Regions from separate parts of the Bacillus sp. KICET-3 genome, predicted to be linked through region 2. Evidence: riboswitches for the same ligand, from Rfam matches in the RefSeq annotation. Region 2 holds a riboswitch; each other region holds the start of a gene.
The links. Region 2 has a riboswitch for S-adenosylmethionine ahead of mtnK (S-methyl-5-thioribose kinase). Riboswitches for the same ligand answer to the same signal wherever they lie in the genome.

Region 1 (7,330 bases), 220 kb from region 2:
GCCCTCAGCACACCAAGCTGTTCCGTTCTTCCCAAAAATGTGACATTCACATCATATGCACCCGGCTCAGGCACTTCCTTCCAGACATCTGTAAAATCGTATGTCTCTTTTGGCTGTAAGGTCATCTTTTGAAAAGCCTGTGTAAACATTTTTCCTTTTGAATAGCGGTATCTTTCATTTCCTTCCTTGTCGCTTACGATCAGCTCAAGCTTCTGTCCGCTGCTGAATTCAAACTCAACCGCTTCATCCGAATGGTTCACAACTGACATGTTAAATTCGATTTCATCCTGTTTTTGCACCGGCTCAACCGTCAACACAACACTTCCGTTATTCATTTCCCCTGATACCTCCTTAACAGGTCCGCTCTCCCGGTTTTGTCCGCATCCTCCAATAAACAGCAAAAGCACGATCACTAAAGCAAGCCTCATTGATTCACCCTTTCTAGTCTTTACGGAAAAACCCTAAAACCGCGGTTGTTTGCACAACATTTGTGAAAGCCTTTGGATCCACTTCTTTAATAATTTTTTCTAAATCGTATAACTCATACCTTGTGATGACGATAATCATCATCTCTTTTTGTTCATTCGTAAAAGCGCCTTTGGCCGGAACGGTCGTAATGCCGCGGACCATTTTGCCGTAAATGGCTTCCTTTATCTCCTCCGCTTTCTTTGTGACAATCATGACGGTGAGTTTGGCGTGGCGGGTGTGAATCGCATCAATCACCCTCGTGGTCACATAAAGTGTAACGAGCGTATATAATGCTTTCTCCCAACCATTCAATAATCCTGCTGTCAAAATGATGGCTCCGTTTAAAATAAAGAAATAGGTCCCGACCGGTTTATCCTTCCATTTCGCAAGGATCATCGCGATAATGTCAAGACCTCCTGTGGAGGCTCCGTATTTCAGCGTCAGGCCGATCCCGACCGCAGAAATCACCCCGCCGAAAACAGCGTTCAGCAAAATATCGTTTGACAGGCTCAGTTCAGGGAGCATTCCGAGAAAAACGGTCGTCAGCGCAACGCTTAACACGCTGTAAACCGTAAATGAACGCCCGACCTTCAGCCACCCCAAAATGCCGACTGGGATATTTAAGATAAAGAGCAGCGTTCCCGTTGAAAAGTAAATGGGGCTGTACTGGTCAAGCGCGCTTGATAAAAGCTGCGCAACACCAGTAAAACCGCTTGCGTAGACATCGGCAGGGATTAAAAATAAATTTAAGCCGATGGCATTTAATAAGGCGCCTATGATGACAATGAACAGTTTTTTTGCTTCCGCTATTACCATATTGAGTTCCTCCGCTTATTCTATATATTTGGTTTACCCTAAAAACCATATTTTGAAAACGCCATAGCAAAATTATATGATATAGTTGATCAAAAGACGAAGCGAATTTTCCGCCGGATTATATGCAAGTGGCGGCGAGCGCCGTTCTTCTGATCTTGAACATTTTGATGAAAGAAGGGGTTTACATGACCGTTCATTTGATAGCCGACAGTGCGGCCGATCTGCCTAGATCTTTTTATGATGAGAATCGCATCTCCTTTATTCCTTTGCGGGTGCTTCTTGACGAAAAGGAGTATGACGACCTGCTGACGATTCAGCCCGCAGAAGTCTATGAAGCGATGCGCCGAGGGAAAGCGCCCAAAACCTCCCAGCCGTCTTTGCAGCTTTTGACAGACATGTTCAGCCGGCTTGCAAAAGAAGGAAATCCCGCTTTATATATCGCCTTTTCTTCTCAGCTTTCCGGCACATATCAGACAGCCGTGATGGCGGCAAACGAGGTTAAGGAGGAGTTTCCTCACTTTGACCTGCGGGTCGTTGATTCAAAATGCGCTTCATTAGGCTACGGCCTTGCCGTCAAGCACGCGCTGGAACTTGCTGCTAACGGCAATACAATACAAGAAATCGAAATGTCTGTAAAGGAGTTTTGCGACCATCTCGAACATATTTTCACAGTCGACGATTTGACTTATTTGGCAAGAGGCGGCAGAATCAGCAAAGCATCCGCTTTTGTCGGAGGACTTTTGAATATCAAACCGCTTTTGCATGTCGAAGATGGAAAGCTTGTCCCCCTCGAGAAAATCAGGGGCAGAAAAAAGCTCCTGAAACGGATGATTGAACTGATGAAAGAAAGAGGCCGGGATTTAAGCAGCCAGACGATCGGCATCAGCCACGGTGATGATGAAGAATCGGCAAGCGAAATCAAGCGCCTCATCGAAGCCGAATTTCATCCGAAAGACATCGTTGTCAACATGATCGGCTCTGTCATCGGCGCACATGCCGGTCCGGGCACATTGGCAATCTTTTTCTCCGGAAAAGAAAAAAGATGATCTTTTCGGCTTGAACCGGCCGCAGAAGCCGTTTGATTCTCATGCAGGCTGATGGCTCCCTGTCTTTGACAAGGAGCCGTCGATTTTTAAAGCCTTACGGAAGAATTTGCCCGTCAGAAACGTCATCATCCATAACATTCGTATCTGTTATTCCCGTGTCCGCAAACGTAATTCCTGTATTCGATCCGCCTGACCCTTCAACCGTTTTTGACGTCATGATCGGATTGATCCTGTACGCCCCGCCAAAATTGACGACCCCGCCGTCTGACACTTGATGAATATAGATCGAGCAGCAATGTTTCATACCATTTCTCCTTTTCATATAATATGTATTTTATGCCGTTTTTTTTAGAAGGTATAAACTTCCCGGCAAAAACGATATAAAAAGCAGAGCACATAGTTTCAGGCCCTGTGAGCAATCTATACGTGAAGCATGTTTGGGAGGTGCTATACGTGACGAAAGACGATGATAAAAAACCGGTGGACAACAACGCCGTCAACCAGCAAAAAAACCTGCTCGCCGAAAAGAACAGGCAGGCTGGAAAGCATCAGGACTCCCAAAAACCCCATCATTTATAAAAAAACAGGCGGCGTTTCTTTTAAACGCCGCCTCCCTCACTATTTTTTTTCGTATGTCCAGCCGTCTTCCTGATAGATCTTTCCCTGCTTCATCAGGTGGCCGAGCGCTCTTTTAAACGCCGCCTTGCTCATGTTAAACCGCGCTTTAAGGTCCTCCGGGTCGCTTTTATCCCAATATGGCATCGCCCCGTTTCTCGATCTCAAATACGTCAGGATCTCCTCGGCGTCAACCGGCATGGCGTCCTGCTTTCTCGGCAGGAGCGACAAATTGACAGAGCCGTCCTCCTTTACCTTGATGACTCTGGCCGTCAGCTTTTCTCCAAGGCGCGGCTCCCTTTTTCTTTCAGAGGAGTGGATGAAGCCCCTGATCCCGCTGTCGGAAATCATAAAAGAGCCTGAAGCGATCAGACGGTAGACCGTTCCGGACAGCTCTTTATTCATCAAGTCGGGTGAAGCATCCGTAAACAGCTCGGTCATTTTATCTTCAGGAGCCGGCTTGGCAAACATTCTTCCATGGCTCGTGATTTTCAGCATGCAATAAAGCCTGTCCCCTTTTTTCGGCCAGACAGATTCGTAGGGCGGAAGATGTTCAGTTGCAACCAATGCATCCTTCGTGAGTCCGACATCGACGAAAACGCCCATGTCATCGACCGCATCGACGACTTCCACCCAGCCGTAATGATCAGCGCTGATCAGCGGCTTTCTCATCGTAGCCGCCAGGCGTCCTTCATGATCGATAGATATGAAGACATCGACCTCTTCTTTTTCTTCAATATCCTCGGTTATCTCACTGTTGTGAAGAAGGATGACTGTTTCTCCATCCGTCAAAAAGTATCCATAGTCTGCTTTATGATCTATTTTCAATGTTAATTGCTGCCCTGGTTTCATACTTCTTCTTCCTTTCTTATCCGCCTGTTTCAGTATTCCTCCAATGTTTAAATTATTGCCAGATCACGGCCAGGCAAAACCGCTCATATTGGAAGTTTCACCTTATTCTACTATAATTGATTCATAAGTAAAATGGATGGAGGTTTTTTCACATGGCTAAAGAAAGCTCATTTGACATCGTGTCAAAGGTAGAACTGCCCGAAGTTCAAAACGCAATCCAAACCGCTTTGAAAGAAATCGGCACACGCTATGATTTCAAAGGTTCGAAAAGCAGCATCACACTCGAAGGGGACGAGCTTGTGCTCGTATCAGACGACGAATTTAAAATGAACCAGCTGAAGGATGTCCTCGTCAGCAAGCTGATCAAACGGAATGTCCCGACGAAAAACATCGAGTATTCCAAGCTGGAAAACGCTTCAGGCGGAACGGTCAGACAGCGTGGAAAACTGGTTCAGGGCATCGACAAAGAAAACGCGAAGAAAATCAACACCTTGATCAAAAAATCGGGGCTTAAAGTTAAATCCCAAGTGCAAGATGATCAAATCAGGGTAACCGGAAAAAATAAAGACGATCTCCAGCAAATCATCTCCATGGTGAGGGACGCCGATCTTCCGATTGATGTTCAATTTATAAATTTTCGATAAATTCTTAATTTACTGTTGATTAATCCCCCGATTTTCGGTAAATTGAGTAAAAGCGATCAGATTTCTTTAAAACTGAATACCGTTCTTATCAAGAGAGGCAGAGGGACTGGCCCGATGAAGCCTCAGCAACCGGTGAATGAATGTTCATGACCAAGGTGCTAAATCCAGCAAGCGGACTGCTTGGAAGATAAGAAGAAGGATATGCGTCACTCAAAAGTCTTCTTCTTCAGAAGACTTTTTTATTTATCACTGAATGTCAAGGGGGAGAACAATGAGTTTTTTGGAGGATATAAAACGGAAAACGTTAATAGCCGACGGTGCGATGGGGACGCTGCTTTATTCCTACGGAATCGACCGCTGCTTCGAAGAGCTGAACATCTCAAAGCCGGATGAAGTGAAACGCATTCATGAAGCGTATGTACAGGCAGGTGCGGACATCATCCAAACCAACACGTACGGCGCAAATTATATCAAGCTGTCCAGATACGGCCTTGAAGACGAAACAAAGCAAATCAATGAAAAAGCCGTCCGGCTTGCCCGTTCAGCGGCCGGATCAGCCTATGTTCTTGGAACGCTCGGCGGAATCCGGACGTTTAATAAAAACGCGTATTCGCTCGATGACATCAAAAGAAGCTTCCGCGAACAGCTTTATCTTCTGTTGAATGAACAGCCGGACGGTCTTCTTCTGGAAACCTATTATGATCTGGAAGAAGCGCGGGAAGTATTGAAGATTGCCAGAAAAGAAACAGAACTCCCGATCATCGTGAATGTATCCATGCATGAAGAAGGCGTTCTTCAAGACGGAACCCCTCTCAGCGAGGGACTGAAGCTGCTGGCGGGCCTCGGGGCGGACGTTGTCGGCATCAACTGCCGCCTCGGCCCTTATCACATGATCACAGCGCTCGAAGAGGTTCCTCTGTTGGAGGACGCCTACCTTTCCGTCTATCCGAACAGCAGCCTTCCGTCCCTTGTCGAAGGACGGCTTGTCTATGAAACGGATGATGAATATTTCAGAAACAGCGCGATCGAATTTCGCAATCAGGGCGCGCGTATCATCGGCGGGTGCTGCGGAACGACCCCGAACCACATCAGGGCGATGGCCGAAGCGGTCAAAGACCTTCCGCCGGTCACCGAAAAACAGGTCAAAATCCGGAAGAAAGCGGCAGCGGCCGTACAAAACGCGAGGACGGAGCCCGCTTTAAACGAGCTGGCAAAAGAAAAGCGCTCCATTATCGTCGAGCTGGATCCGCCTAAACAATTAAACTTTGAAAAATTCATACGGGCCGCAAAGGAGCTGCAGTCAGCCGGCATTGACGCCCTCACATTGGCGGACAATTCGCTTGCCACACCGAGAATCAGCAATGTGGCCTGCGGCGCCCTATTAAAGCAGCGGCTTGATATGAGATCGCTCATCCATATTACGTGCAGGGACCGAAACCTGATCGGCCTGCAGTCCCACTTGATGGGCCTTGATACACTCGGGCTTTCGGATGTTTTGGCGATTACCGGGGACCCGTCGAAAATCGGCGATTTCCCCGGAGCGACATCGGTCTACGACTTGACGTCATTCGACTTGATCAGCCTCATCAAACAATTTAATGAAGGCTTGTCCTATTCGGGAAAGCCGCTCGGCAAAAAAACGAATTTCTCTGTGGCGGCCGCCTTTAATCCGAACGTCAGACACATCGACAAAGCGGTCAAACGGATCGAGAAAAAAATCGCCTGCGGCGCAGACTATTTTATTTCCCAGCCCGTCTATTCCGAAGAACAGCTCATCAAAATCCGTGAGGAAACAAAGCACCTCAAAACGCCGATCTACATCGGGATCATGCCGCTCACAAGCAGCCGGAATGCGGAATTTATCCACAACGAAATTCCCGGGATTAAGCTGTCTGATGCGATTCGCGAAAAAATGGCGCTCGCAGGTGATGATAAACAAAAGCAGGCTGAGGAAGGGCTCGCCATCGCCCGTTCGCTGCTAGATGCCGCATGCGATTTGTTCAACGGCATTTATTTGATCACACCGTTTTTGCGTTCTGATTTGACCGCCGAGCTTACAGCATATATCCATCAGAAAGAAAAGGAGACGACTAATGTCTATCATCAATGACCAGCTGAAGAAAAAAATTCTCGTTCTCGATGGTGCGATGGGAACGATGATCCAAAACGCCAACTTATCGCCCGCTGATTTTGGCGGCGAGATCTATGAGGGATGCAATGAATACTTGAGCATAACGGCTCCGCACGTCATTCAGGGAATTCATGAGGCCTACCTGGCCGCAAAAGCCGACATCATCGAGACGAATACATTCGGGGCCACAAGGCTCGTACTTGACGAGTATAACCTCGGGCATCTCGCCTTTGAATTGAACATGGCATCGGTCAAGCTCGCAAAAGCGGCCGCTGAAAAATTTTCAACACCTGAGTGGCCAAGATTTGTCGCAGGTGCAATGGGGCCGACGACGAAAACCCTTTCCGTTACCGGGGGAACGACGTTTGATGAGCTGACCGCAAATTATGAAGAGCAAGCGAGAGCATTGATCATCGGGGGAGCCGACCTTCTCCTCCTTGAAACAAGCCAGGACATGCTGAACGTAAAAGCAGGCTTCATCGGCATCAAGCAAGCGTTTGAAAAGACGGGCAAACCCCTCCCCCTTATGATATCAGGAACAATAGAGCCGATGGGCACAACGCTCGCCGGACAGGATATCGAATCATTTTACATCTCCCTTGAGCATATGCGGCCGATCAGCGTCGGTCTAAATTGCGCGACAGGGCCCGAATTTATGACAGACCATATCCGCAGCTTGTCCGCTCTTGCCCGGACGGCGGTCAGCTGTTATCCGAACGCAGGGCTTCCAGATGAAGAAGGGCAATATCATGAATCAC
Region 2 (7,330 bases):
CATGCGCTTTTTCCAAGAGAAAATCGGAAAACCCTTCAGATGTAAAGCCTTCCGGAACAGGCATCCATGCAAAAAATGAGCCCTCTGGGGCCTGCGCTTCCCAACCGATGGCGCGGACGGCTTTCATCCAAACGTTGCGTCTTTTTTCATAGCGTTCATTTTGTTCCTTGACACAGCTTTGATCTGAAAGAAGCGCGACCGCCGCGGCGTCCTGGACTGCTTTAAAGAGGCTGACATACATATGATCCTGGTATAGGTTCAGCGCTTCAATCACCGAAGCATTTCCAGCGGCGAATCCGACTCTCCAGCCCGCCATATTATATGTTTTGGAGAGCGTATAGATTTCGATGCCGGCTTCTTTTGCTCCATCAGTTTCAAGAAAACTCACCGGCTTTTGCCCGTCATAGCCGATCGCCCCATAGGCAAAATCATGAACAACACAGATCCCGTGCGTTTTCGCGAGGCTGACCGTTTCCGCAAAAAACGCCGGCGTCGCCTGGGCTCCCGTCGGGTTGTTCGGATAGTTCAGATACATGAGCTTCGCTTTTTCCTTTATGTGTACTGGAATTTGGCTGTAATCCGGCAAATAGCCGTTTTTCTCCAACAGCGGCATCGTTTCCATGTTCGCTTTTGCCAGTCTGACGCCTGACCAATAATCCGGATAGCCCGGGTCGGGAACAAGCACCGTATCGCCGGGATTCAAGAGGCATTGCGGCAGCTCTACAAGCCCCGCCTTCCCTCCGAACAATACGGCGATTTCTTTATCAGGGTCAAGCAAGACGCCGTATTCCCTTTTATAAAATTCAGCGGCCGCCTGTTTCAGCGAACGGCTCCCCCGAAAAGAGGAATATTTATGATTTTCGGGATTCCGGACCGCTTCTGTCATCGCGTCAACAATGTGTCCCGGTGTCGGCTGATCGGGATTTCCCTGACCGAGATTGATCACATCATGGCCGGCGGCTATCTTTTCGTTCACCTTTTTGACCAAAGAAGCAAAAAATTGCTCGGGAAGCTGTTTCAATAGATCAGAAAGCTCAAATTTCATTTTTTTCACCCGCTTTGAAAAATTCTTGAAATGATAGTCCATCATCATATATTGTTAAAGATAAAATGTAAAGCAAAAAATGAGGTGGCTCAAAGTGAAGTGGACGATTTCCTGCCTGCAATTCGATATATCATACGGAAACCCTTCAGAAAATTTTAAAAAAGCAAGCCGGCTGGTCGAAAGTGAAAGCCGGCACGCGGATATTTTGATTCTTCCCGAGCTTTGGACGACTGGCTATGATCTAAAAAACCTTGATGCAATCGGAGACGATGAAGGAGAGCAGACCAAAGAATGGCTCCGGCAAACGGCGAAAGCGAACAATGTCCACATTGTGGGCGGCTCAGTCGCCGTCAAGAGAAAAAGCGGCGTATACAATACGATGTACATCGCCGACAAAAACGGAAGACTTGTAAAAGAATACAGCAAAGCTCACCTTTTTCAGCTGATGGATGAGCATCTTTATTTAGCTCCGGGATCGGGCGGAGGCTGCTTTGAGCTTGAAGGCGTCAAAGCAGCGGGTTTTATCTGCTATGACATCCGTTTTCCTGAATGGATCAGGAAACACACGTCAAAAGGAGCCGGCATCGTATTTGTATCAGCTGAATGGCCGCATCCGCGCCTCGATCATTGGCGGACTCTATTAACGGCCAGAGCGATCGAAAATCAATGTTTTGTCGCCGCCTGCAATTGCTCGGGGCATAACCCGGAAAACGAATTTGCGGGCCACAGCATGATCATTGATCCGCTCGGACATATCCTCGCCGAAGCCGGGCATGGAGAAACGGTGATCAGAGCCGAAATTGACCTTGATGACATCAAAAAAGCCAGGGGCCATATTCCGGTATTCGAAGACATTCGCAAAGATTTATATTAAAAAGTGTTGACAAATAAACATCGTTGCTGGTAACATTTTCAGCAACTGACTGACTGAAATTTTAAAATTTTATATTGATTTCTCTTATCGAGAGTTGGGTGAAGGACTGGCCTTATGATCCCAACAGCAACCGACCGTAATACCATTGTGAAATGGGGCGCGAACATGTTTGCGCCGCTAGGGCACGGTGCTAATTCCATCAGATTGCATTCTGAGAGATAAGAGAGGCGGACACGACGAATTAGCCTCTTTCTCTCACAGAGAAAGAGGCTTTTTATTTTTTGCAAACGACTTTAGGGGGAATCAAATATGACTGTAACGAAAACCGCTGTATACGAAACATTGACAGAAAGCTCGGCGGCTGCACTCGCCGTGCGCCTGGGACTCTTTTCGAGCAAAAGCACGCTGACCTGCCGGGAAATCGGAGACGGAAACTTGAATCTTGTCTTCCATGTTTATGATAAAGAGCAACAGAAAGGATTGATCATTAAACAGGCTGTCCCTTATGCAAAAGTTGTCGGTGAAAGCTGGCCGCTGTCGCTGGACAGAGCAAGGATTGAAAGCAGCGCGCTGATCAGGCAGGCTGAACACGTCCCGCATCTCGTACCGCGGGTTTATTATTCAGACACGGAACTCGCCGTGACCGTCCTGGAGGATCTTTCACACTTGGAAATCGCCAGAAAAGGATTGATCGCGGGCAACGATTATCCGAATTTATCGCGGGATATCGGGGAATTCCTCGGGAATACATTGTTTTATTCTTCCGATTATGCCCTTGATCCGCATATCAAAGAGCGGCTGGTCAAACAGTTTGAGAACCCTGATTTATGCGACATCACGGAAAATCTCGTGTTCACAGATCCTTTCTTTGACCATGAGACAAATGACTTTGAAGAGGAGCTTCGTGATGAAGCTGAGACCATATGGGCTGATGATGAATTAAAACGCGAGGCTGCGAAATTGAAAAACCGGTTTTTGACGTCTGCGGAAACGCTTATTCACGGTGATTTACACACAGGCAGCATTTTTGCAGGAGAAAAGGAAACAAAGGTCATCGACCCTGAATTTGCGTTTTTCGGACCGATCGGTTTTGATATCGGACAGTTTATCGCCAACCTGCTTTTAAATGCGCTGGCCCGGGAAGACGCAGAACGCGCCCCGCTATACACCCATGTTGAAACTGTATGGGACACATTCAGCAGGACTTTCAGCGATGCGTGGAAAAAGGATGCCCGGAGCGCGTACCGAAACACGCACGGAAGCCTTGAAGAAACGCTGAAAAAAGCGTTCGAAGACGCCGCGGGCTTTGCCGGGTGTGAAATGATCCGCCGGACCATCGGGCTTTCACATGTGGCGGATCTTGATACAATCGTTCCATTTGCCCGGCGGATCAGCCAAAAGAAACTCGCCCTTGCCATCGGCTCAAGGCTGATTAAAAAACGCGCGGATTTCCGGTCGCCGCAGGACATCATTAATACGTTTAAAGAACTAGCTTGAGGAGTGAATGACATGTCAGAGCAATTTGCTGTCCCCCGTTCTGTAGAGTGGGAAGAAACATCCATTAAAATCTTAAATCAGCAAAAGCTGCCCGGGAAGACGGAATATCTCCATTTAACAACAAAGGAGGACATCTATGATGCGATCAAAACCTTAAAAGTCCGCGGGGCTCCGGCCATCGGAATCACTGCCGCGTTCGGTCTGGCTCTCTGCGCCCAAAGCATCGATACGGCGGATGTTTCCGAATTCCTGAGCAAAGTCAGACAAATCAAGGATGAATTGAATGGGGCAAGACCGACGGCTGTCAATTTATCATGGGCGCTTGAACGGCTTGTGAAAAGCGCGGAAGGGGCGAAATCGGTTAATGAAGCAAAGACCGATCTCGTTCATGAAGCGATTCAGATCCAGATTGAAGATGAAGAAACATGCCGGCAAATCGGACAAAATGCGCTGCAGCTGTTTAAATCAGGCGATAACATCATGACGATCTGCAATGCGGGTTCGATCGCGACAAGCAGATACGGAACGGCGCTTGCTCCTTTTTATCTGGCGAAAACGAAAGACCTTCATCTCCATATATACGCATGTGAAACACGCCCCGTTCTTCAGGGCGCGAGATTAACAGCGTGGGAGCTGATGCAGGGCGGAATCGACGTCACGCTCATCACCGACAGCATGGCCGCACACACGATGAAAGAAAAAAATATTTCAGCGGTCATCGTCGGAGCCGACCGGATCGCCAGAAACGGTGACACAGCGAACAAAATCGGAACCTATGGTTTAGCGATTTTAGCGAAAGCCTTTCAAATTCCATTCTTCATCGCCGCTCCCCTTTCAACCTTTGATCCATCGATTTCAACAGGTGACGCCATTCCGATTGAAGAACGCGATCCGGATGAAGTCAGACAAATCGCAGGTGCGCAAATTGCGCCGAAAGAGGTGCCTGTATTCAATCCGGCCTTTGATGTCACTCCCCATCATTTAATATCAGGAATTATAACAGAAAAGGGGATTATCACCGACAGGTTTGAAGCGGAAATCGCCGCGCTCTTTTCCGTGCCCCGCCCGGATGCTCCCGCTAAGGCCCTTTATTAAAAAAGGCTTTAGCGGTTTTTCATCGATTGGATAATGTCTTGTTTCTGTTCTTTTGTCAGGACATGCAGCTTGACGAATAATTCAGCGTAGCCTGCAATTTTTTGCGGGCGGTTTGTTTTCATCTATTCGTCCTCCTTTTCACCGAGGCCAACATTTTTAACTTAATAAAATTATATGTCGCAAGAGAAAAAAAGAAACAGCATGTTTTCATTATTTTCCTTTATAAGGAATTTTTTCGATTTCAAGCAGAATCGCTTTTTTATCGATTTCATTTCCGGCATAGCCGGTCAGTGTTTTATTTTTTCCGATGACACGGTGGCACGGAATGAAAATCGGAAGCGCGTTTTTCTTGTTCGCCTGGCCGATCGCGCGGACTGCTTTTGGCTGGCCGATTTCCCGGGCAATGTCGGAATAGCTGCGTGATTCCCCGTAAGGAATGGTTTGCAGCGCCTTCCACACTTTTTTCTGAAAATCCGTCCCTTCCTGATGCATGGGTAGCGTGAACGTTGTGCGCTCTCCTCTGAAATATTCTTCCAGCTGCTGTTTTGCCTTTTGCAGCAACGCCGTTTTCTTCTGCTTCAGCTCTTGATCCTTTTTGATCATGCCGTCCAATTCTTCTTTTTCAAAAAGCAAATGTGTGATATGTTCAGTTTGCTCCACAAGGTATGCCTGTCCAAAAGGCGTAGTCATTTCAATGTAAAAACCCATGATGCTATAAAGCCTCCTCCTCATGCTGCTGCCGGATCGGGAGAGTCAGGTGGAATGTCGTGCCTTTCCCCTCTTCACTCTCAACCTCTATTTTTCCGTTGTGTTCTTCAATAATTTTATAGCTGACCATCAGCCCAAGTCCAGTGCCCCGCTCCTTTGTCGTATAAAAAGGCTCCCCCAGCCGCTTTAATTTATCCTCTGTCATACCGATTCCTTCATCGGTGAGCGATACGATGATATGATCGTCATCTTTCGGTTTGATGGTCACATAGACATTGCCCCCGTCAGGCATGACTTCGATTGCATTTTTCAAAATATTGATGAAGACCTGCTTGAGCTGATTGGGTTCACAATAAATCAGCGGAATTTGCCCCTCGCAATTGAGATGCATCTGCACATTGTCAAGGTTTGCCTGTGCATGCAGAAGATCCATGGTGTCCTGCATGATTCTCACGACATCCTTTTTCTCATACATGATCGCCTGCGGCTTCGCAAGGATGAGAAACTCCGTAATAATCGATTCAATCCGTTTAAGCTCAGATGTGATCACATTAAAATAAAGTGAGTGATCCCCCTCTTGAATGCTGCCCTTTAACAGCTGGATAAACCCTTTTAATGCCGTCATCGGATTGCGGATTTCATGGGCGATCCCCGCCGCAAGCTCGCCGACGACATGGAGCGTATCAGATTTACGCAGCCGTTCTTCCAGCTCCTTCCGTTCCGTCACATCCCTGAACATCGCCAGATTCATGTTTTGGATAATATTTCTCTTAAATGAAAATTCCAAGATTCGTTTTTGATCGGTTAATAGAAATGGTATGTCATTGTCCATTTCCTCAAAGGAAATGGTTTTTGCCGGGGAGGCCGCGTTTTCTATCTGATAGCCGGAGATGACGTCAAGAAGATTGGCGGTTTTTAACCGTTCAAGGGGCAGGCTGAAAATCTTTCCGGCCAGCGGGTTCGCATCTATAATCTCGTATTGGTTGTTGAAGAGAACGATCCCGTCCATTGAGCCGTCGAACACTTTCCTGAATTTCAGCTCGCTTTCCCGCAGTTCTTTTTCCATCTGCTTCCTGTCGCTGACATTTCTCAAGATGGTTAAATCCTGGCTGTCGAACATAATGCGCTTTGATGTGAACTCAAGCTCTTTATATTGCCCGTTTGCCATGCGGAACAACAGTTCAGCTCTGATTTCCCCTTTTTCATTGTACTGCTCTTGAATGGAAAGGTACCGCTTATCGGTTTTATCAATAAAATCCCACATTTTTTTATGCAGGAGCTCATCCATCGGCAGTTCAAAGATTTTGCAGGCGGATTGATTCGCTTTTACGATCCGGCCGTCATTGTTCATAATAATGATGGCATCCATCGCATTTTCAAATACTTCCCGAAACCGCTCCTCGCTTTTAAACAGCTGTTTTTCCATTGAGCGTTTTTCTGTGATATCCCTCATGATCGACATATAAAAGCCGTTTAAAATGTTAGATGTAATCGTCAGATCAAACAGCCTGTATGTTCCCGACCTCAGCCTCACAGGTAATTCACCTTTCGCTTTACCCCTTCTGAAAAGAGCGCTCCAAATACTGTCGAGCTTGCCGGCGTTTTCGGCGGAAACGAACTGCGCCAGCTTTAATTTTGACAGCTCGTCTTTTTCAATTTCGAAGCTTTGGCAAAACGACTGGTTGGCATCAATAAAGCGGCCCTGTTTATCAAAAATGACGATGCCCTCAACCGCCCTGTGAAACAAGTCTTTAAAAAGCTTTTCATTAATGCTGCGTTCCCGTTCCAATATTTTTTTGGATGAAATATCCCTCATCACGACAAAAAAGCAATCTTCCTTAATTCCTTTGTTCGCCGTAAATTCAATATATTTGACTGAGCCGTTATCCAGTCTGATCGCGGCTTCTTTTTTTGCATATCCCCGCTCTAAAAAGCGGTGCACGTTTTGATGTAATTCTTCAGGCGGAACAGCATGCAAAAAATCGAGCGCCGACCGGTTCAGCACATTCTTTTTTTTGCTTTGCAGGATGTTGCAGGCGGCATCGTTCGCCTGAACAATGTTCATCTGTTGATCCAAAATAAAAATAGCATCAAGCGTTCCGTTGAACATC
Region 3 (7,330 bases), 510 kb from region 2:
CACCGAGGCTTCTTTGCGTTTTAATGTTCAAAGGCAAAGCGCCTGCGCTTGATCTTGAAGTGAACGCAAAAATGAGCACCGGCAATGCTTTTTTCAAGTATGTCACAGGATTCAGTCCGCTGATTGTAATCAGCAGCAAATGAATGATGAACATCACGATCAGCGCCACATAAGACGCGAGTACAAATTTCCCGAGCTTGACGATGCTGTCGAGATCGCTTGTGGCGATCGTATTTGTCATAATCGCCAATACCCCGTAAGGTGTCAGCCTCAAAATCAGTGTCACAACACGCATGACGATCGCATAGACGGCATCAACCATTTTTTTAAAGAGCTCTGCTTGCTCAGGCTGTTTTTTCTTGACGCCAAGGTATGCCATCCCCAGAATTGCGGCGAAAATAACGACCGCGATCGTTGATGTCGGTCTTGCCCCCGTAAAGTCTAAGAATGGATTTCCCGGTAGCAGCTCGACAATCTGCTGAGGAAGCGTTTTGGCTTCCATCGCCTGCGATTTTTGTTCCAATTCAGCGCCTCTCGAAGTTTCTGCACTGCCCTGGTCAACATGGACGGCCTTGAGATCAAAAGAAAGCGCTGATGCAATTCCCACCGCCGCGGCGACAGCAGTCGTTGCAATCAGAATGCCGATGATAAGGCCGCTGATTTTCCCGATGTTATTTGTCAATTTAAGTTTTGTAAAAGCCCCTAAAATCGAGATGAAAACAAGCGGCATAACAACCATCTGCAAAAACTTGACATAGCCGCTGCCGGCAATGTTGTACCAATCTGATGTCTGAGTCAGCGTTTCTGAAGACGAACCATATATAAAATGCAAAGCAAACCCAAAGACAATTCCGAGCCCCAGAGCGGTAAACACTCTCTTGGAAAACGAAACATGTTTTTTTTGCATCATATAAAGGAGCGCCATCAGGCCAAGCATGACGAGAATATTTATAATAACGAAAAATGCCATAATAACAAAAGCACCCCCAGAATTTTTTTACATTAGAAAACTATAGTATAATAAAGCTTATTGGTCAAGTAGGAATTAACGATATTCACCATTCTTTACAATCGTATGATCGGAGCACGGCGAAAAGTTGTTATTCCCCGATTTCTTTAAGCGGAACAAACGTTGGAAGCTGAGCTCCTTTGAATTCTTTTTTGATAAATTCGGCAGTATCGTCAGACTGATACAATTTGACAATCTTTTGTAAATCTTCGCTGTTCCGGTCTTCTGTTCTGGCGGCGATGATATTGATGTACGGCGTAGCTGTTTCGTCTTCAAGCTCAATCGAATCTTTGACCGGATTCAGCCCGGCATCGACCGCGATTCCGTTATTGATGACAGAGGCAGCAACATCGGGAAGCGCCCGCGGCGTCTGTTCTGCGGCTACTGTCGTGATCTCAAGCTTCTTGGGATTTTTCTTGATCGCATCAAGCGTACCATTGCCGTCAAAGCCGTCTTTCAATTGCAGCAAACCGGCCTGCTGCAGGAGAAGAAGCGCTCTTCCCATGTTTGTCGCTTCACTCGGAACTGCGATTTTTGCGCCGTCTGGAATGTCCTTAACCGATTTGTAATGATCCGAATAAATGCCCATCGGCGCGATGATTGTCGTCCCGACCGGTGATAAATCAAGATTGCGCTCTTTTTTAAATGAATTGAAATAGGATATCGTCTGAAAGGCGTTTGCGTCAATGTCTCCGCTTGCCAAGGCCATATTCGGCTGAACATAGTCCGAATATTTGACGATTTCAATTTTCAAGCCTTCCTTTTCGGCTTTTTTCTTCACATAATCCCATACCCTTGTATCCGTCCCGCTGACACCGATTTTAATGGTTCCGCTTTCCGAATTTGAGCATCCGGCAAACACACTTATAATGAAAAGAAAAATCGTAATAAAAGCAAATTTTTTCATAGCTGCATACCTCTCTTTTTATCGTCTTCTTAATTTTTTGGACAGCACATTCCCTGATGACTGCAATCCTTGAACAACAATGACAAGTATCGCCACCGTCACGATCATCGTCATGGTATCAAATCTCTGGTAGCCGTATGTAATCGCCAAATCCCCAAGCCCGCCGGCGCCTATTGCTCCTGCCATCGCTGAAGCCCCGACCAAGCCTACAGTCGCAACTGTAAAGCTTAACACTAAAGAACCAAGTGCTTCCGGAATCAAAAACCGGAAAATGATCTGCCGCGGCGTCGCTCCCATTGCTTCGGCAGCTTCAATCACCCCCGGCTCCACTTCAAGCAGCGAATTTTCGACAAGCCTTGCGATATACGGTCCGGCATAAAACGTAAGCGGAACAACCGCCGCCCATGTCCCGATCGAAGTTCCCACAATCAGCCGCGTAATCGGAATCAAAGCGACCATTAAGATGATAAACGGAACAGATCGGAAAATATTGATGATGACATTAATCACCGTAAAAACCGCTGTATTTTCGAGGAGATGCCCCTTTCTTGTCACAACGAGGAGAATCCCGAGCGGAATACCGATAATGCTTGAAAACAGAAGCGAGAAAATCGTCATTTGAATCGTTTCGACCAGCGCGTCGATGATTTGGCCATATGTAACAAGCATGTCAATTAACCTCCTTGACTCGAATGTTTTCTGTTGCGACGAAATCGAGCGCCCGCCTGATTTCACCGTCCTCCCCCTGCAGTTCGACCGTCATGCTTCCAAAAGGAATTCCCTGCAGCTCCGTTATCGTTCCGTGTAGAATATTAACATCAACATCGAAACGCTTTGATACTTGGGAAAGCAACGGCCTTTCTGATGATTCCCCGACAAATTGAAATTGATAGAGATGCTTTTTATTTAATTTTTGGATCGACTCGGGAATCTCATGATCAATGGCCGAACGGATAAAATTTTTGGCCGTTTCCGTTTTCGGAGCGGAAAAAACGTCAAATACGCTGCCTGATTCAATGATTTTTCCTTTTTCAATCACCGCGACTTTGTCGCAAATTTCCCTTGCGACATTCATTTCATGGGTGATTAACAGAATCGTGATGTTGTATTGTTCATTGACGCGCTTTAACAGCTTGAGAATGTCGCTCGTCGTTTGCGGATCAAGCGCAGAGGTCGCTTCATCACAAAGCAGAACCTCCGGATTTGTCGCTAGTGCCCGTGCGATGCCGACCCGCTGTTTCTGCCCTCCTGAAAGCTGATCCGGATAGGCGCCGGCTTTGTCCTCGAGACCGACAAACCGAAGCAGCTCTGTCACCTTTTGTTTGATTTCGGCTTTCGGCGTTTTCACGAGCGCCAGCGGCGCTGCCACATTCGCAAAAATCGTTTTCGAATTTAAAAGATTAAAATGCTGAAAAACCATTCCGATTTTCCGTTTCACAGAACGTATTTCGCTTTTCGACAAGGACGTTAAATCCTGACCGCCTACCAAAACCTTTCCCGCCGTCGGTTTTTCCAGAAAATTAACGCAGCGGATCAGCGTGCTTTTGCCCGCTCCGCTAAATCCGATCACACCGTATATGTCTCCTTTATTAACATGAAGGTCTATGCCATTCAGCGCCCGGATTTTCTCTCCGCCTCTGTCATAGACCTTTTCAACTCCCTGAAATGTAATCATGGTCATCCCTCCGCTGTTTTTGAATAACAAAAAAGGCTTCCTCTTTTGAAAATAAGAAGAAGCCTTTAGACTCAGGTAAAATAGAGTGCATCCGCTCTTCTTATCTTCCAAGCCTAATATCGGCTTGTTGGAGTTGGCACAGTATTCTGTTTCGCACAGAACCCGCTGCCGAGGCTTCATAGGGCCAATTCCCTCCGCCTCTCTGAATAAGAAGTATGTTGTGTATGAAGTTTTACCTAACTTTACAGCTTCTTTGAGGTGTTGTCAATTGAATATTTAAAAATTTCAGGAAGATAGCACAGCCCGAATCAAAACTTTTACCGGTATGAACGCCTGCTGTTTTAAGAAAAATCTGCCGCCGCATATTTTTTCAAAAAAATTGCGTTTAACAGTTGTAATTTCGCTTAAACACTGGTAAAGTAAAGGTAATTATTTTTGTTCGAACTATCTTTAAGAAGAAAGTTTTGTAAGAGTTTTCGTCTTGGAAGTTTGTTTTAGAGCAAGAATAGTGAATTTAAGCGTTATCGCTTTAGGAGGAAATTTCATGCTAGAAGGTAAAGTAAAATGGTTCAACTCTGAAAAAGGTTTCGGATTCATCGAAGTTGAAGGACAAGACGATGTATTCGTTCATTTCTCTGCTATTCAAGGCGAAGGCTTCAAAACTTTGGAAGAAGGCCAATCTGTATCTTTCGAAATCGTTGAAGGAAACCGCGGACCGCAAGCTGCTAACGTAACAAAAGCGTAAGCTGTGAACCGCTGATCTTCATACGGGACTGCTGACTGAATGTCAGCAGTCTTTTATTTTAAAAAAGCCTCATGCCCGGAAAACAGGCGTGAGGCTTTTTTGCGGCTTATGAAGCGATGTCTCTCTTTGTGAATACACCGAAGGCGAGCACTTGAAAAACGATAAAATAGACAGCCAGCACCGCGATCGAGAATCCCAGCGTCATTCCTGAAACAAGCGGAACTCCGTCAAAGTATTGGGTGAGATCTGTGTTGGCAAATAAGATGTATTTCACCCAGTCAAATTTTACTGCGAGAAGATTTGTTACCGTACCGCCCACAGCTAAAAGGAAAATCGAAATGCCTACAGCAAGTGAACTGTTTCTGAAAACCGCTGAAATCATAAAGGCCATGGTCGACATCATCAAGAGCGAGATTGAATTCAGCAAATAGCTGCCGGCCAGGTGCAATAAAAGACTTTTTTCTTGAACGCTTCCGTTGGCATACACCAAGTGTACCTGGCTGCCATCACCCGCTCCGAACAAAGCAAGACCTGTAATGCCCGCGCTTGCAAACAATATGAAAAGCAAAGCCAATGCAAACAGCAGGACTGTTACATATTTTGCGAGCAGAATTTTAAAGCGGCTGATCGGCCGGATGACAAGCAGCTTCACCGTTCCCCAGCTGAATTCATTCGCAACGATTCCCGCCGCCACCGTAATCACAAACAGTCCGGCGAAGGAGATCACATCACTGGCATCGCTGATGAACGACAGTGCCGAATACTTTCCATCTTCCGGCAAATCATGCTTGATTCGATACTCATTAATCGCGGTCGATCTTTCGTAGCTTTTTTCAAGAGCCGGATTGCTGACTCCTTTAAGCTGTTCCTTCATATCCGCATTTTCCTGCGCCAGTTCCTTTTTCCAGTCTGCGTTTTGATCTGTCTCTCCGATCGTCTTTGTCAGAATGCCCAATCCGATCACAGATAGCAGCAATATCCCGATCATGAAGTATGTTCCTTTTCGGTTGAAAATCTTGATCCATTCATTAACGATGAGATTGAACATGCTGAGCCTCCCCCTTATCTGCGGTGATTTCCAGGAATCTGTCTTCCAATGATTTGTTAACGGCTTTTACTTCATATAAGCGGGCCCCGCTGTCGGTTAAATGTTTAATAAAATCAGGCACATCGTCTTTCCGGAGGCTGAGCTCAATGCCGTTTTCCGCTTTTTCAATTTTCATATCCCCGAAAGCCGCGGCCTGCCGTATCAGGGATTCAGTATCGTCAGCTTGAATATAATAGCGTTTTTCCTCATCGGCGGCAGGGACATGTACTTGCTGAATGTCGCGCAGTTTGCCGTTTTGAATGATCCCGATTCTGTCGCACATCAGCTCCATTTCTGAAAGCAGGTGGCTTGAAACGATGACCGCCATACCTTTTTCCCTTGCCAGCTTCCGCAAATAATCACGAATCTCCCGAATACCGGCCGGATCAAGACCGTTTGTGGGCTCATCAAGGATCAAGAGCTTCGGATCGTGCAGAAGGCTTTGGGCGAGACCGAGCCTTTGCCTCATACCTAAAGAGTATGTTTTGACCTTATCGTGGATTCTGTTCTTCAGTCCGACTAACTCGACGATTTCGTCAATTTTCTTTTTTGTCACGCCTTTTGTCATGCGCGCGTATTGCTGAAGGTTTTGATATCCCGTTAAAAATTTATACAGTTCAGGATTTTCAACGATCGCTCCGAGATGGCCGGCAGCCTGTTCAAAATGGTCTTTTACGCTTACTCCGCACACGGCGATCTCCCCGGCGGAGATGCTCATATGGCCGACAATCATCCTGATCGTTGTCGTTTTGCCGGCGCCGTTCGGCCCTAAAAAGCCGAAGATCTCCCCGGCGCGCACGTCAAAACTCAATCCATCGATAATTTTCTTTCCTCTGATTGTTTTTGAGACGTTTTTTAATTGCAGCAGTGTTTCCACACACTTCTCCTCCCGCCATTTGAAGATGAATTATGATTTTTCTTCGATAAACTGTTTAAGCCATTGTAAAAGCGACAATCCGGATTCTTCACGAAGTTCTTCGACATCCTTTTTTTCCTCAATCCGTCCGTTGAAGACGACGATCACCTCATCCAAAATCTGTTCGATTTCCTGAATCTCGTGCGTGGCAATGATAACCGTCTGCTTTTCAAGCTCCAGGTATGTGAGAAGGCTCTTTACAATCGATTCCCTGACCATTGGATCAAGGCCTGAAAGGGGTTCGTCAAGGAGCAGAACCGGTGCATCACGCGCTAATGTCAGCGCCAGCTTCAGCCTGCCCCTGTTTCCTTTGGAAAGCTTTCCGATTATTTTATCCTCATCGATTTTCATTTCTTGTAGAAGGTAAAAAGCCTTATCCCGCTGAAAATCGGCAAACTGGCTTCCATAAAAATCGATCATATCCTTTACACGGAAAGGATCATAAAACATATCGAGCTCTGTTAAATAGGCGATGCTTCCCGTCAAGTTCCGCGCCGCCGGCTTGCCATCGATCAACACCGTTCCCGAATCCGGAAAAGAGAGGCCTGTGATCAGCTTTAAGATTGTTGATTTGCCGCTGCCGTTCGGTCCGGCCAATCCATATATTTTGCCGGGAGACAAAGACAGATCGGCGCCTTTGAGTGCATAGCCTGTGCCGTACTTTTTCGTGACGTTTTTCAGCTCAATGTTCATTTGGATCTCCTTTCTGCAAATAACGGTCGAGTTCGGACAGCATATCCTGTTTAGACAAACCGAGCTCTTCCATGCTTTGCACAAATTGTCCGATGACCTCAGCCCGCATCTCCCGCTTCAACTCATCGATCACTTCCGTATTTTCCACAACAAACGTTCCCTGTCCCCTCCTGGTCTCCACGACTCCCATCCTTTCCATTTCATTGTAGGTCCTTTGAATCGTATTCGGATTTACTTGCGTCTGCACAGCCAGTTCCCGGACGGAAGGCAGTTTTTCTCCCGGCTTAATCTCTTCGCG

Region 1: it holds a riboswitch for S-adenosylmethionine, as region 2 does, so the genes downstream of both, R5H20_RS06545 (bifunctional homocysteine S-methyltransferase/methylenetetrahydrofolate reductase) here and mtnK (S-methyl-5-thioribose kinase) in region 2, are expected to answer to the same signal.
Region 3: it holds a riboswitch for S-adenosylmethionine, as region 2 does, so the genes downstream of both, R5H20_RS05140 (methionine ABC transporter ATP-binding protein) here and mtnK (S-methyl-5-thioribose kinase) in region 2, are expected to answer to the same signal.

What each region holds. Positions count from the first base shown of each region.
Region 1 is NZ_CP137345.1:1,315,690-1,323,019, reverse strand. Features, by position in the region: gene R5H20_RS06580 (BsuPI-related putative proteinase inhibitor) at 1-428, opposite strand, end outside; gene R5H20_RS06575 (YitT family protein) at 442-1,284, opposite strand; gene R5H20_RS06570 (DegV family protein) at 1,470-2,330, shown strand; gene R5H20_RS06565 (spore germination protein) at 2,425-2,634, opposite strand; gene R5H20_RS06560 (DUF3941 domain-containing protein) at 2,784-2,909, shown strand; gene R5H20_RS06555 (CvfB family protein) at 2,949-3,797, opposite strand; gene R5H20_RS06550 (YajQ family cyclic di-GMP-binding protein) at 3,950-4,441, shown strand; SAM riboswitch class I at 4,524-4,635, shown strand; gene R5H20_RS06545 (bifunctional homocysteine S-methyltransferase/methylenetetrahydrofolate reductase) at 4,713-6,551, shown strand; gene metH (methionine synthase) at 6,535-7,330, shown strand, end outside.
Region 2 is NZ_CP137345.1:1,538,981-1,546,310, reverse strand. Features, by position in the region: gene R5H20_RS07785 (pyridoxal phosphate-dependent aminotransferase) at 1-1,045, opposite strand, end outside; gene R5H20_RS07780 (carbon-nitrogen family hydrolase) at 1,140-1,919, shown strand; SAM riboswitch class I at 2,001-2,144, shown strand; gene mtnK (S-methyl-5-thioribose kinase) at 2,229-3,416, shown strand; gene mtnA (S-methyl-5-thioribose-1-phosphate isomerase) at 3,429-4,511, shown strand; gene R5H20_RS07765 (hypothetical protein) at 4,520-4,633, opposite strand; gene R5H20_RS07760 (methylated-DNA--[protein]-cysteine S-methyltransferase) at 4,722-5,219, opposite strand; gene R5H20_RS07755 (PAS domain-containing sensor histidine kinase) at 5,224-7,330, opposite strand, start outside.
Region 3 is NZ_CP137345.1:1,030,956-1,038,285, reverse strand. Features, by position in the region: gene R5H20_RS05155 (L-cystine transporter) at 1-970, opposite strand, end outside; gene R5H20_RS05150 (MetQ/NlpA family ABC transporter substrate-binding protein) at 1,101-1,916, opposite strand; gene R5H20_RS05145 (methionine ABC transporter permease) at 1,935-2,585, opposite strand; gene R5H20_RS05140 (methionine ABC transporter ATP-binding protein) at 2,587-3,591, opposite strand; SAM riboswitch class I at 3,689-3,804, opposite strand; gene cspB (cold shock-like protein CspB) at 4,136-4,336, shown strand; gene R5H20_RS05130 (ABC transporter permease) at 4,443-5,384, opposite strand; gene R5H20_RS05125 (ABC transporter ATP-binding protein) at 5,365-6,300, opposite strand; gene R5H20_RS05120 (ABC transporter ATP-binding protein) at 6,331-7,032, opposite strand; gene R5H20_RS05115 (GntR family transcriptional regulator) at 7,022-7,330, opposite strand, start outside.